3 regions of the Anaerostipes caccae L1-92 genome follow, and region 1 is predicted to be linked to each of the others. Evidence: riboswitches for the same ligand, from Rfam matches in the RefSeq annotation. Region 1 holds a riboswitch; each other region holds the start of a gene.
What was found. Region 1 has a riboswitch for cyclic di-GMP ahead of ANCC_RS03750 (Ig-like domain-containing protein). Riboswitches for the same ligand answer to the same signal wherever they lie in the genome.
Positions count from the first base shown of each region.

Region 2: linked by a shared signal. The riboswitch ahead of ANCC_RS00505 (MSCRAMM family protein) and the one ahead of ANCC_RS03750 (Ig-like domain-containing protein) in region 1 are both predicted to bind cyclic di-GMP.
Region 3: linked by a shared signal. The riboswitch ahead of ANCC_RS15665 (autotransporter outer membrane beta-barrel domain-containing protein) and the one ahead of ANCC_RS03750 (Ig-like domain-containing protein) in region 1 are both predicted to bind cyclic di-GMP.

Region 1 is NZ_AP023027.1:741,247-744,386, reverse strand. Features, by position in the region: gene ANCC_RS03750 (Ig-like domain-containing protein) at 1-1,991, opposite strand, end outside; cyclic di-GMP riboswitch class I at 2,081-2,166, opposite strand; gene ANCC_RS03745 (DMT family transporter) at 2,265-3,140, opposite strand, start outside.
Region 2 is NZ_AP023027.1:95,110-98,249, reverse strand. Features, by position in the region: gene ANCC_RS00505 (MSCRAMM family protein) at 1-1,952, opposite strand, end outside; cyclic di-GMP riboswitch class I at 2,034-2,126, opposite strand; gene ANCC_RS00500 (hypothetical protein) at 2,175-2,756, opposite strand; gene ANCC_RS00495 (AbrB/MazE/SpoVT family DNA-binding domain-containing protein) at 2,898-3,140, shown strand, end outside.
Region 3 is NZ_AP023027.1:3,207,689-3,210,828, forward strand. Features, by position in the region: gene ANCC_RS15655 (energy-coupling factor transporter ATPase) at 1-723, opposite strand, end outside; gene ANCC_RS15660 (energy-coupling factor transporter ATPase) at 708-1,559, opposite strand; cyclic di-GMP riboswitch class I at 1,685-1,769, shown strand; gene ANCC_RS15665 (autotransporter outer membrane beta-barrel domain-containing protein) at 1,946-3,140, shown strand, end outside.

The DNA.
Region 1 (3,140 bases):
AGCTGCGGGGCTTCCTTCAATGTTCCGATATATTTTTCGCCGCTTTTTTGTACAGGCAGCACATACCCCTTGGTATTTTTTAGCCTGACCCTGGAAATCTCAGTATTTCCAACAAAAGAATCTGCCGTCACATAAATACCCTCGGATATCATTCCCTGTTTTGGAAGAACTGTGATTGAAACCTGAGGATCAAAATCTTTAACAGTAATCTGGCTTCCGCTGGTGATCTGAAGATTTGCCTCCTGTCCGTCTGTCTCCAGTGATCCTGCCTTAATATCTCCATCTACGGTGAAAGATTGTGTTCCTCCTAATATGGTCAGCCAGCCGCTGCTCTCAATGCCTCCTCCTACAAATACAGCATCATTGTTCCACTCTTCCGGTGCCGCATTAATATAGCCCCAGCCGCTGATTTTCCCCTGGATAGATCCGTTATGCAGGATAAGGAATGCCTCCTCATTTTCTCCGTTTATATTCCCGTAAGTGCCGCTGAATATATCTACCTGCTGTCCCGCATCTCCAGATTTTATATATCTGATATCAGGCGGAGTCCCCTCCATCGTAAGATTATCTTCAAATACAGCCATATCTGTGTCGATCACAATGCCGTCCTGTCCGGCGCGCCCCGTAAAGTCCATGGTCAAAAAGCTGAATTCCGTGTATTCTCTGATTGTCAGAGGCTTGCTGACCGTAAGCTTAGCGGGAGCAGATCCGATACCGGAAATTGAAAACGTATGTCCCGGCAGGGAAAGTTCCAGCGGCTCATCGACTGTCGTGTCTCCCGAGATAATCAAGGATATGTTTTGTTTCCCGGATTTGGCGGCCTCCAGAGCCTTTTGTACAGATGCAAATGCCTGGTCTGCCGACTCCCCGGTATTCCCGTCGTTCCCCGATGTTCCGTCAATAAAATACACACTCTCCTTATTTTTTGGCGCGGCAAACCATCGTTTCCCTGATGACGTCTCCTCTGTGCGCATCTCCCATGCATTCACATCGTTTGAAAACGACAGACGTCCGTCTGAATCTTTTCTCTCCGAAACTACCTGTCCCCTAAACCATGGAGTGATCGTTCCCGAGCCATTTACCGTCCCCTTGACATAAAGATCAGAGCTGATGTCCAGATTGGCGTCTCCCTTCATATTCAGGTTCCCTTCCAGCGTGGTTCCGCCGTTAGTGCCCATCGTCAGAATAGAGCTAAGAGTCACATTTTTAACCTGAAACAGGTTATATGTGTTAAGAGGCGCGGCAATATTCAGCAGGTCAATATTCCGTGCTGCCTCCCTGAGATTCTGTTTTGTATAGATATTTACAACGGATGCCGTGTCCAGCCGGTCGGTCAGGGCATTGTCCCTGATCGTAACCTCTGTTCCTTCCAAAACTTTTGCCCCGTTTTTCCCATAACCGTATATTCCGGCAAAGTTTCCGCCGCCCACATCAATCCTTGCCCTCCGCCCTGAGACTTCTGTGGTGTCCGGACTTCCCGCATAAATATAGGCTTTCTGATTGTCATTTTCATTCACAAAACACTGGACCGTATCGGTCAGGGTCAACGAATATCCATTGACATAAAAACGCCTGGCCTCCTCATCAACAGAAGTAGTCTCAAGTTTGATCCTGTCAAACTTCAGATCACTCCCCAGAGTTATCCCATAACGGAGAGTCAGAGATACGCTCGGATGTTCTCCCCGGATTGTAAGTTTTTTCTCCTCAGGCGTTGTAATCCCCTTTTGATCCACATAGGAATCAATAATGACAATCGTTCCTCCGTCTGCTGCAGCCCGAAATGCCGCATTGATATCATGCAGCGGCTGCTCCTTTGTACTGCCGTCTCCAGACGGATATCCGTCTGATCCAGTCAGAAAGACCGTCTTAAGGCCTGATGATTTGACGGTGCTTCCCGCCGCAGATATTTTCACTGTCTGAAACAGCATTGAAAATACCATGACTGCGGCAAGGAAACAAGCTGTGATCCTTCTAAATCCTGTTAAGTTCAACTTAGTCCCCTCCTCAATATATTTGTGAATGTCCCCATATAATCATTAAATAAAAAATGCATTGCTGTCCTAAAAACGCAATGCATAAAAACTGCAGCTGGCTGTCATAATCAATAAAATCTTAGACCCTTTAGCTTTGCGCCGCAGGCTTTCACCTGTTTTGCCCAATATGTAATATTCCTTTCTTCTAATATACTTCATCCCAGAAACTGTTACAATGAAAAAGCCGTATGAATACAACATTCATATGGCTCTTTCCGAAAAACATGCTGCCTACTGTTTATTCACTGCAGCAATTCCTCCGCATACAAGAAGAATGGATGCGATATTAACCGCAGTAAAGACGTTTTCTTTTAAAAGCAGGCCGGAAAGCAGTGTTCCGAACACCGGAATCAGCAGATTATAGATGGAAATGGAACTGACCTGATAATGGGATAAAAGCCAGGTCCAGACGCTGAATGCAACAGCAGAAAGGACAGCCATGTAAAGAAGCAGGATCAGTCCGCTTGTTTGGAATGTCAAAGTTCCGTTTCCCGCATATCCAAAAATCAAAAGCAGGCTTCCTCCAAGCAGAAGCTGATATCCGGCGATCAGCATCACATTCATCGTCTGTGCCAGTTTCTTGCTGTAAATGGATGCGAGACTCTGTGACAGTGCTGCCAGTACAATGAATCCTTCTCCATTCCAGGCAAATCCGCCGAGACTCCCTCCTTTCAGATTGATCAGGACGATGCCGGAAAGTCCGACGGCACATCCTATGATTTTCTTCGCCGTCAGCCGGTCGCTCTTAAAGAAGAACGGAGCCAAAACTACCGGAAAGAATGCTGTAAATGAGTTGATAATCGACCCCTTGGCTCCCGTGGTATGCGCAAGTCCCACATAAAAGAAATAATACTGGATTGTCGTCTGAAGAATTCCAAGAGTCAAGAGATGTTTAAATGCCCCTTTTTTCGGCAGTGGCCTCTGTCTTGTCTGAACTCCCAAAACTGCAAGCACCATGAGTCCTGCCGCCGCGAAACGAATGCCTGCAAACAGCAGCTTGCTTCCGATATCGTCTCCCTGTATCTTGAAAATCTCGTAGCCCAATTTTACGCTGGGAAAGGCACTTCCCCATAAAAAAGTGGCAAGCACCGCGAGGGCTGCCATCAA
Region 2 (3,140 bases), 650 kb from region 1:
AGGGCTCCGCCCTTAATCCTTGTTGTATATGTGATCGTGCATTTGTTTTTTCCAAGATCCTTTATAGTAAAAATTAATTCGTTTCCATTTACCTGCACATTTTTTTCATTCTTGCCCTTATAATTAGCATTAAAAGATCCGGCAATGTATTCAAGCCCTTCCGGAAGCACATCTTTAAACTGAATGTCTCCATTCACTGTTTTGGTTGGATTGTTATTGACAGTGACTGTCCATTTTATGGTATTGTCATCTTCAACTCTTGCAAAGGCTCCTGACTTTGTAAGTCCCAGCTTTCCTTTCTGATATCCGCTTCCCCAGCTGGAATCCTCATAATCAGAAATGCTTACATGGTTTCCAACCGTCATGACTGCAGTATTTCTTACACTTCCTTTTTTTACAGCCGCCTCGGTATCCAGCCAGATCTTATAATTGACATAGACAAAGTTATTGTTGTACTTTGGATCAAGTGTTACTTTAAATTCTCGTGTTGCCGTATCATACGTATATTCATTTTCACCCGGTGTACTTCCTGCTGCCTTTGTAAGTTTCACTGCATTGCCGCTGCCATATTTCACTGTGAGCTGTCCTTCTGTCTCCATCAGTGAGGTTCCTTCTGGAAGCTTATCTGTAAATGTAACCGGCAGTTCTCTGCCCGCTGTATCGTACCAACCTTTCAGCTGAAAGCCAAGATACGGCTTCTTTGCATCGTCATCATATCCTATATTATTGGATGCATTTTTATCTTTCCAAAATGCATATCTTACCACCCGGACTGAAGCATCGGCTGAAGCTTCACCTTTACTGTCCCCTGTCTTAATTGTTACAGTATTAGCTGCAATGGCAGACATATCTTTTGCACCATTGGACTTATAATCTGATTCAAAAAATTCATCCGTAAGCTTTGTTTTGTAAGTTAATGTATGGGAACCATTGCTGATCTTTCCGAACTTATAGTTCCATCCATTGTCAGTTAGTTCCGGATCGGCAGTTTTTGTTCCGTCTAACTCCACGGAACCTTTTACAAAGACTTGTTTTTTATCAAACGTATCTATCAGGGTGTATCCTTCCAGATTATTGTCTCCCTTATCCGGTGTGGCAATGACCGTCCATGTGATGGTCTGGTCTTCTCTGTTCAGCGTTCCCTTTTTCGCTACTTCAGGGCTTTTCTTTTCCACTTCCGGTTTAAAGTCAGTCTGATACTCCTGCCCGAATCCCTCAAGTTGTCCCAGATCGAAAATAATTGTCTCTTCTTTTAACTGATCTGCGTCCACGCTGCAGCTAATCTCCATGAACCCTTCAATATTAGATTGAGTCAGCGTTTTTGGAAATTTTACTGTGATGGTCGCATTGTTGTTTACGGTCCAGTTCGGAACTTCCTCTACAGCGCCTGCCTGTTGCTTATTTAATTTCTGCGCAGCGCCGCTGAGACCATCTAACTGGAACACGTTCGGCATTTTCAGAATATAAGTGGATCCTCCCTGAATGGTTTCCTTATTCGGAATTTTGAACTCATATCTGATGATCACATTGCTGTCTTTTGTGACAGGATGAGACTCCGTGAACGGATTTCCTAAATGGTCTGTAAATGCAAATTTAGTTAAGTATTTGGTGAAATTGCCGTTTGTCACCACAGGATCTGATCCCTGTTTTACGGACTTTACGGCTGTTTTTTTCTGAATTGCTGTGACAGATGCAGTGCTCTCGGCCTTTGCGGCTTCTGTATTACTCTCTGTTGCGGCCTTTTGCTCTGTTGTGACAGATTCTGTGGCCATTGCAGCTGTTTCCTCAGTTGCTAAAGAAGCCTCTGTTGTAGAAGTGATCTGTTCTGATGCAGTTTCTGTTTCCGCCTCCTGTGCATGGACATTGGTGAACGCACCATTCCCTGCGATAAATGATATCGTCAGCACAAAAGCCGCAAGAACTGCAAGACTTTTTCTTACCTTTTTACTCATTTTCATACCCCCATTTATTATTTGAAACAAAAAAGACTGAGTATCCAACGGATTCTCAATCTACACATAAATAATAATTTATGAGGCAGCTGGCTGGCACGATCATACTCCCTATACGATATAGCCCCTTTAGCTTTGCGTCACTGCCTTTCGGCAGCTTTGCCTATTTATTTTACTCTTTCTAAACCTATATTCTCATCATATACAAATTGTCTCTAAAAATCAAGTGCTTTTCTGAAATTTCTCGATGATCTTTGCAAAGAGAATTCCTACGATCGTGGAACAAAAGGTTGCAACAATGGCCGGCGCAACAATCGCGGTCGGATTCACACTTCCGTACTGGCTTCGGAATACGATGATGTTGACCGGAATCAGCTGTAAAGATGAAATGTTAAGAATCAGAAACATACACATTTCCCTGGTGGCGACACCTTTGTGCGGATTGATCCTGTCAAGGGCCTTCATTGCCTTGATCCCTGACGGTGTTGCGGCCCATCCAAGTCCCAGAAGATTAGCCACGATATTCGTGCTGATGTATTCCTTTGCCTCCTTATCCCTCAACCTCGGAAACAGAAGCTTTAAAAAGGGCGCTATGAGTCTCTCAAGCTTTTTTACAAGGCCTAAGGAGACTGCAACGTTCATAATCCCGGACCATACCCCCACGACCCCGAACATCAGGATACAGAGTTGTACAGCTTCCTTAGAAGAATCCAGAATCGTGTCTGATACGGCATTCAGATTACCGTTTATACTTCCTATTAATATACCTGCTAAGATTAAAATACTCCATATATAATTGATCAAAGGAAAACTCCTTTTTCGTTCTTAGTGTATCCTATTCTTTTCCCCATAAGAATATGCTTCAAAGCCCGGATTTGACAAGCTTTGTGAGGTATGATATTGTTAGGTATAGTAGTTTACTAATTTGCAAGGAGGGAAGCGAATATGAAGAGTACAGGTATTGTAAGAAAGCTTGATGAGCTGGGACGTATTACTTTACCAATTGAGTTAAGACGTAATCTGGATGTGAATGAGAGGGATCCCCTTGAGATCTTCGTTGACGAAGATACGATCATATTGAAAAAGTACAATCCAGCAGACATCTTTACTGGCGAAATGGATGATCTCGTTGAGTACAAAGGCAAGAAAGTGTCAAAAAGTTCTATCATTGAATTGGCGAAACTTGCT
Region 3 (3,140 bases), 1.1 Mb from region 1:
CATCTGCTCCAGTTCTTCCTGATGGGAAAACACCTCTTCCTTATCCCCGTCAAATTCCAGCCGCCCACGGTTCATGACGATCATCCTGTCTACATAGGATGCAATGTCTTCCATACTGTGGGATACAAGTATGATCGTGATACCCTGTTCCTGATTGAGACGCTTCAGCAGTTCTAAAAGCTGTACCCTTCCCTCAGGGTCCAGACCGGCGGTCGGTTCATCCAGAATAAAATATTCAGGCTTCATTGCCAGAATGCCTGCGATAGCTACTCTGCGCTTCTGTCCTCCGGACAGTTCAAACGGCGACTTTCCGAACAGTTCTTCTGAGATCCCCACGTCTTTGAGTGCCTCCTTCGCGGCTTTGACAGCTTCTTCTTTGGATGCCCCAAAGTTCATAGGGCCGAAACAGACATCCTCCAGTATGGTTGTCTCAAACAGCTGGTGTTCCGGATACTGAAAACACAGGCCGACCTTTCCCCGGAGGCTCTTGATATCATAATTGTCATCGTGGATATTCTTTCCCTCAAAATACACCCTTCCTTTTGTAGGTTCCATGAGACCGTTCAGATGCTGGATCAGCGTAGACTTACCCGATCCCGTGTGTCCGATGATGCCGATAAATTCTCCCTCTCCGATCTCTAAATCTATATCGATCAGCGCGGGCTTCTTTATATCCGAATTATCTTCATATATATAACTTACTTTTTCTAAACTAATTGACATAACTCTTCCACCAGTTCTTCCCTTGTCGTTATCGCATCAGAAAGCCTGATACCCTCCTTTTTAAGCTCGTAAGCAAGCTCTGTGGCAAACGGAACTTCAAGCCCGTACCCTTTCAGCTCCTTAACATGGGCAAACACTTCCTTTGGCGTTCCGCTCATTACGACCTTTCCCTGATCCATGACAAACACTTTGTCAGCCAACAGTACCTCTTCCATATCATGTGTGATTAAAATGATCGTGATCTCTTTTTCTTTGTTTAGTTCCCTGGACAGGGACAAAACATCCTGCCTTCCCTTAGGATCCAGCATCGCGGTGGGCTCGTCCAAGATAATACACTCCGGTTCCATAGCCATGATCCCTGCAATGGCTATGCGCTGTTTCTGTCCGCCGGATAAATGGTTGGGGCTTGCACTGCGGTAAGCGGTCATTCCGACGCCCTCCAGTGCCCCTGCCACGCGGCTCCAGATGTCTTTTGTGGGAACGCCGATATTTTCCGGGCCGAAGGCTACATCTTCTTCTACTACAGAACCGACAATCTGGTTGTCCGGGTTTTGAAATACAATTCCTGCACTTTGGCGGATCTTCAGGAGCTTTTCATGGTCTCTTGTATCCATACCCTTTAAACAGACAGAGCCGGATGTGGGCTGCAGCAGTCCGTTGATATGTTTTGCCAGGGAAGATTTGCCGGAGCCGTTGTGTCCAAGAATGGCAATGAACTCCCCTTTTTCCACCGACATATCCACACCATTTACGGCATTTATTGTCTGAGTTTCCTCTTCCTTCTCCCCATACGTTATATATTGATGAATTAAATCTTTGATCTGTAATATTGACATTGGTTTCTCCTTTGACATATGCTCCATTATATCAATAAAATTCTCTGGAAACAATAGGTATTCATTGACATTCCCACGGTTAGACCATATACTTAGGGTAGAAATAAGCACCGCTTAAAACGGTCTTTATATTTTGGCAAAACCGGGGAAATCCGGTGACGCAAAGCCAAGGGCCTAAACCATTTACTGGTACGGCAGCCGGTTGCTCCATTTTACCTACGGGACTATTGTACTTTCATAGCCCTCTCGATGGATTTTGTACTGCATATTTTCTATGCAGTTTGACTTACGTTGCATTTTTTAAGATAAAATCGACTCCGGCAGGATACCGCCGGAGTTTTTTATTTTAGTATCATGACAACATATCAAATAAGGGGGAGATTACTATGAAACGCTTGAAAAAGCCTGCTGCGTGGCTGACCGCAATATTTCTTGCACTCGGCCTTGCAACTCTGGGCAACTTAAGTTATGCGGCGGAGGAACCACTGGAAGCAAAGAAGGACCTTCAGGCGGCATCCTCTTCAGAGAATGTGGCTGCATCTGAGGAAGAAAAACCTGCATCTGCTGACAGGCCGACAGAGACAGCCGAAAGTCAGCAGACAACTACAGCACCTGAACCAGAGGTTACCGAGACCTCAAAGAAAGAGACGACAGAAGCCCAAAACTCAGCTGCAGCCAAAATTTCCAATGAAGGAGTATCTGAAAAAGACGTGAAAATGAAAAAAACTGCTGCAAGTGATCAGGAAATCATGATCGAAGGCAGTACACTCTATGCTCAGGGCACTTCCATCGTGATCAAGAAGGATTCCGACGGCAAAGCCTATGTCTTTGATGCCTCCGGTAATTCCCGTCTGTCTGACACACCGGTTACGAGCGGTTTTACAATCTATGGCGGAGGAAAGAATAAACCCGCAAAAGGAAATGTAACGATTGACATCCAAAATGTACAGGTGTCCAGAATATATGGAGGAGGTTTTTCCGATGGTACCGGAAATGCGGATCTGAGTGGAAATGTCTCCATTAAAGTCTCAGGTACTGTGAATGCTTCTTCAGTGTGTGGAGGAGGATATGCCAATGCATCCAAGGGAAATGCCAGTGCCAATGTATCCGGATCTGTCACTGTTGACATTCCCTCTGTCCCGTCCAGCAACCATGGCAACCTATACGGAGGCGGCTATGCGTATACCACCGGAGCATATAATGCCTCAGCGGATGTAGCCTCAGTAAACATAAGTGTCACGAGCAGGACATATTCTCTGCGCGGAGGCGGCTATGCCACAGCAAACGGGGACGGTAAAGCCTCTGCAGATGTATCTGGTTCTGTTTCCTGTACAATGAAAAGTGTAGACATCCGTGAAGTATATTCGGGCGGTTATGCCAGCGGAGCCAACGCTCATGCAAGCTGCGGCTCCATCACCTCTTCCTTTGCAGGAAGCGGAAATGAAGTCATGATCTTCCACGGCGGCGGGGATGCGAGCAATCAGGCCTGCGCCGATGTTTCCGGCAGTATCACTGCCAATCTGAGCAACTGTTCCAATATATATGGCTATGTCACGGCAGGAGGTACAGCCTCCGGCGGAG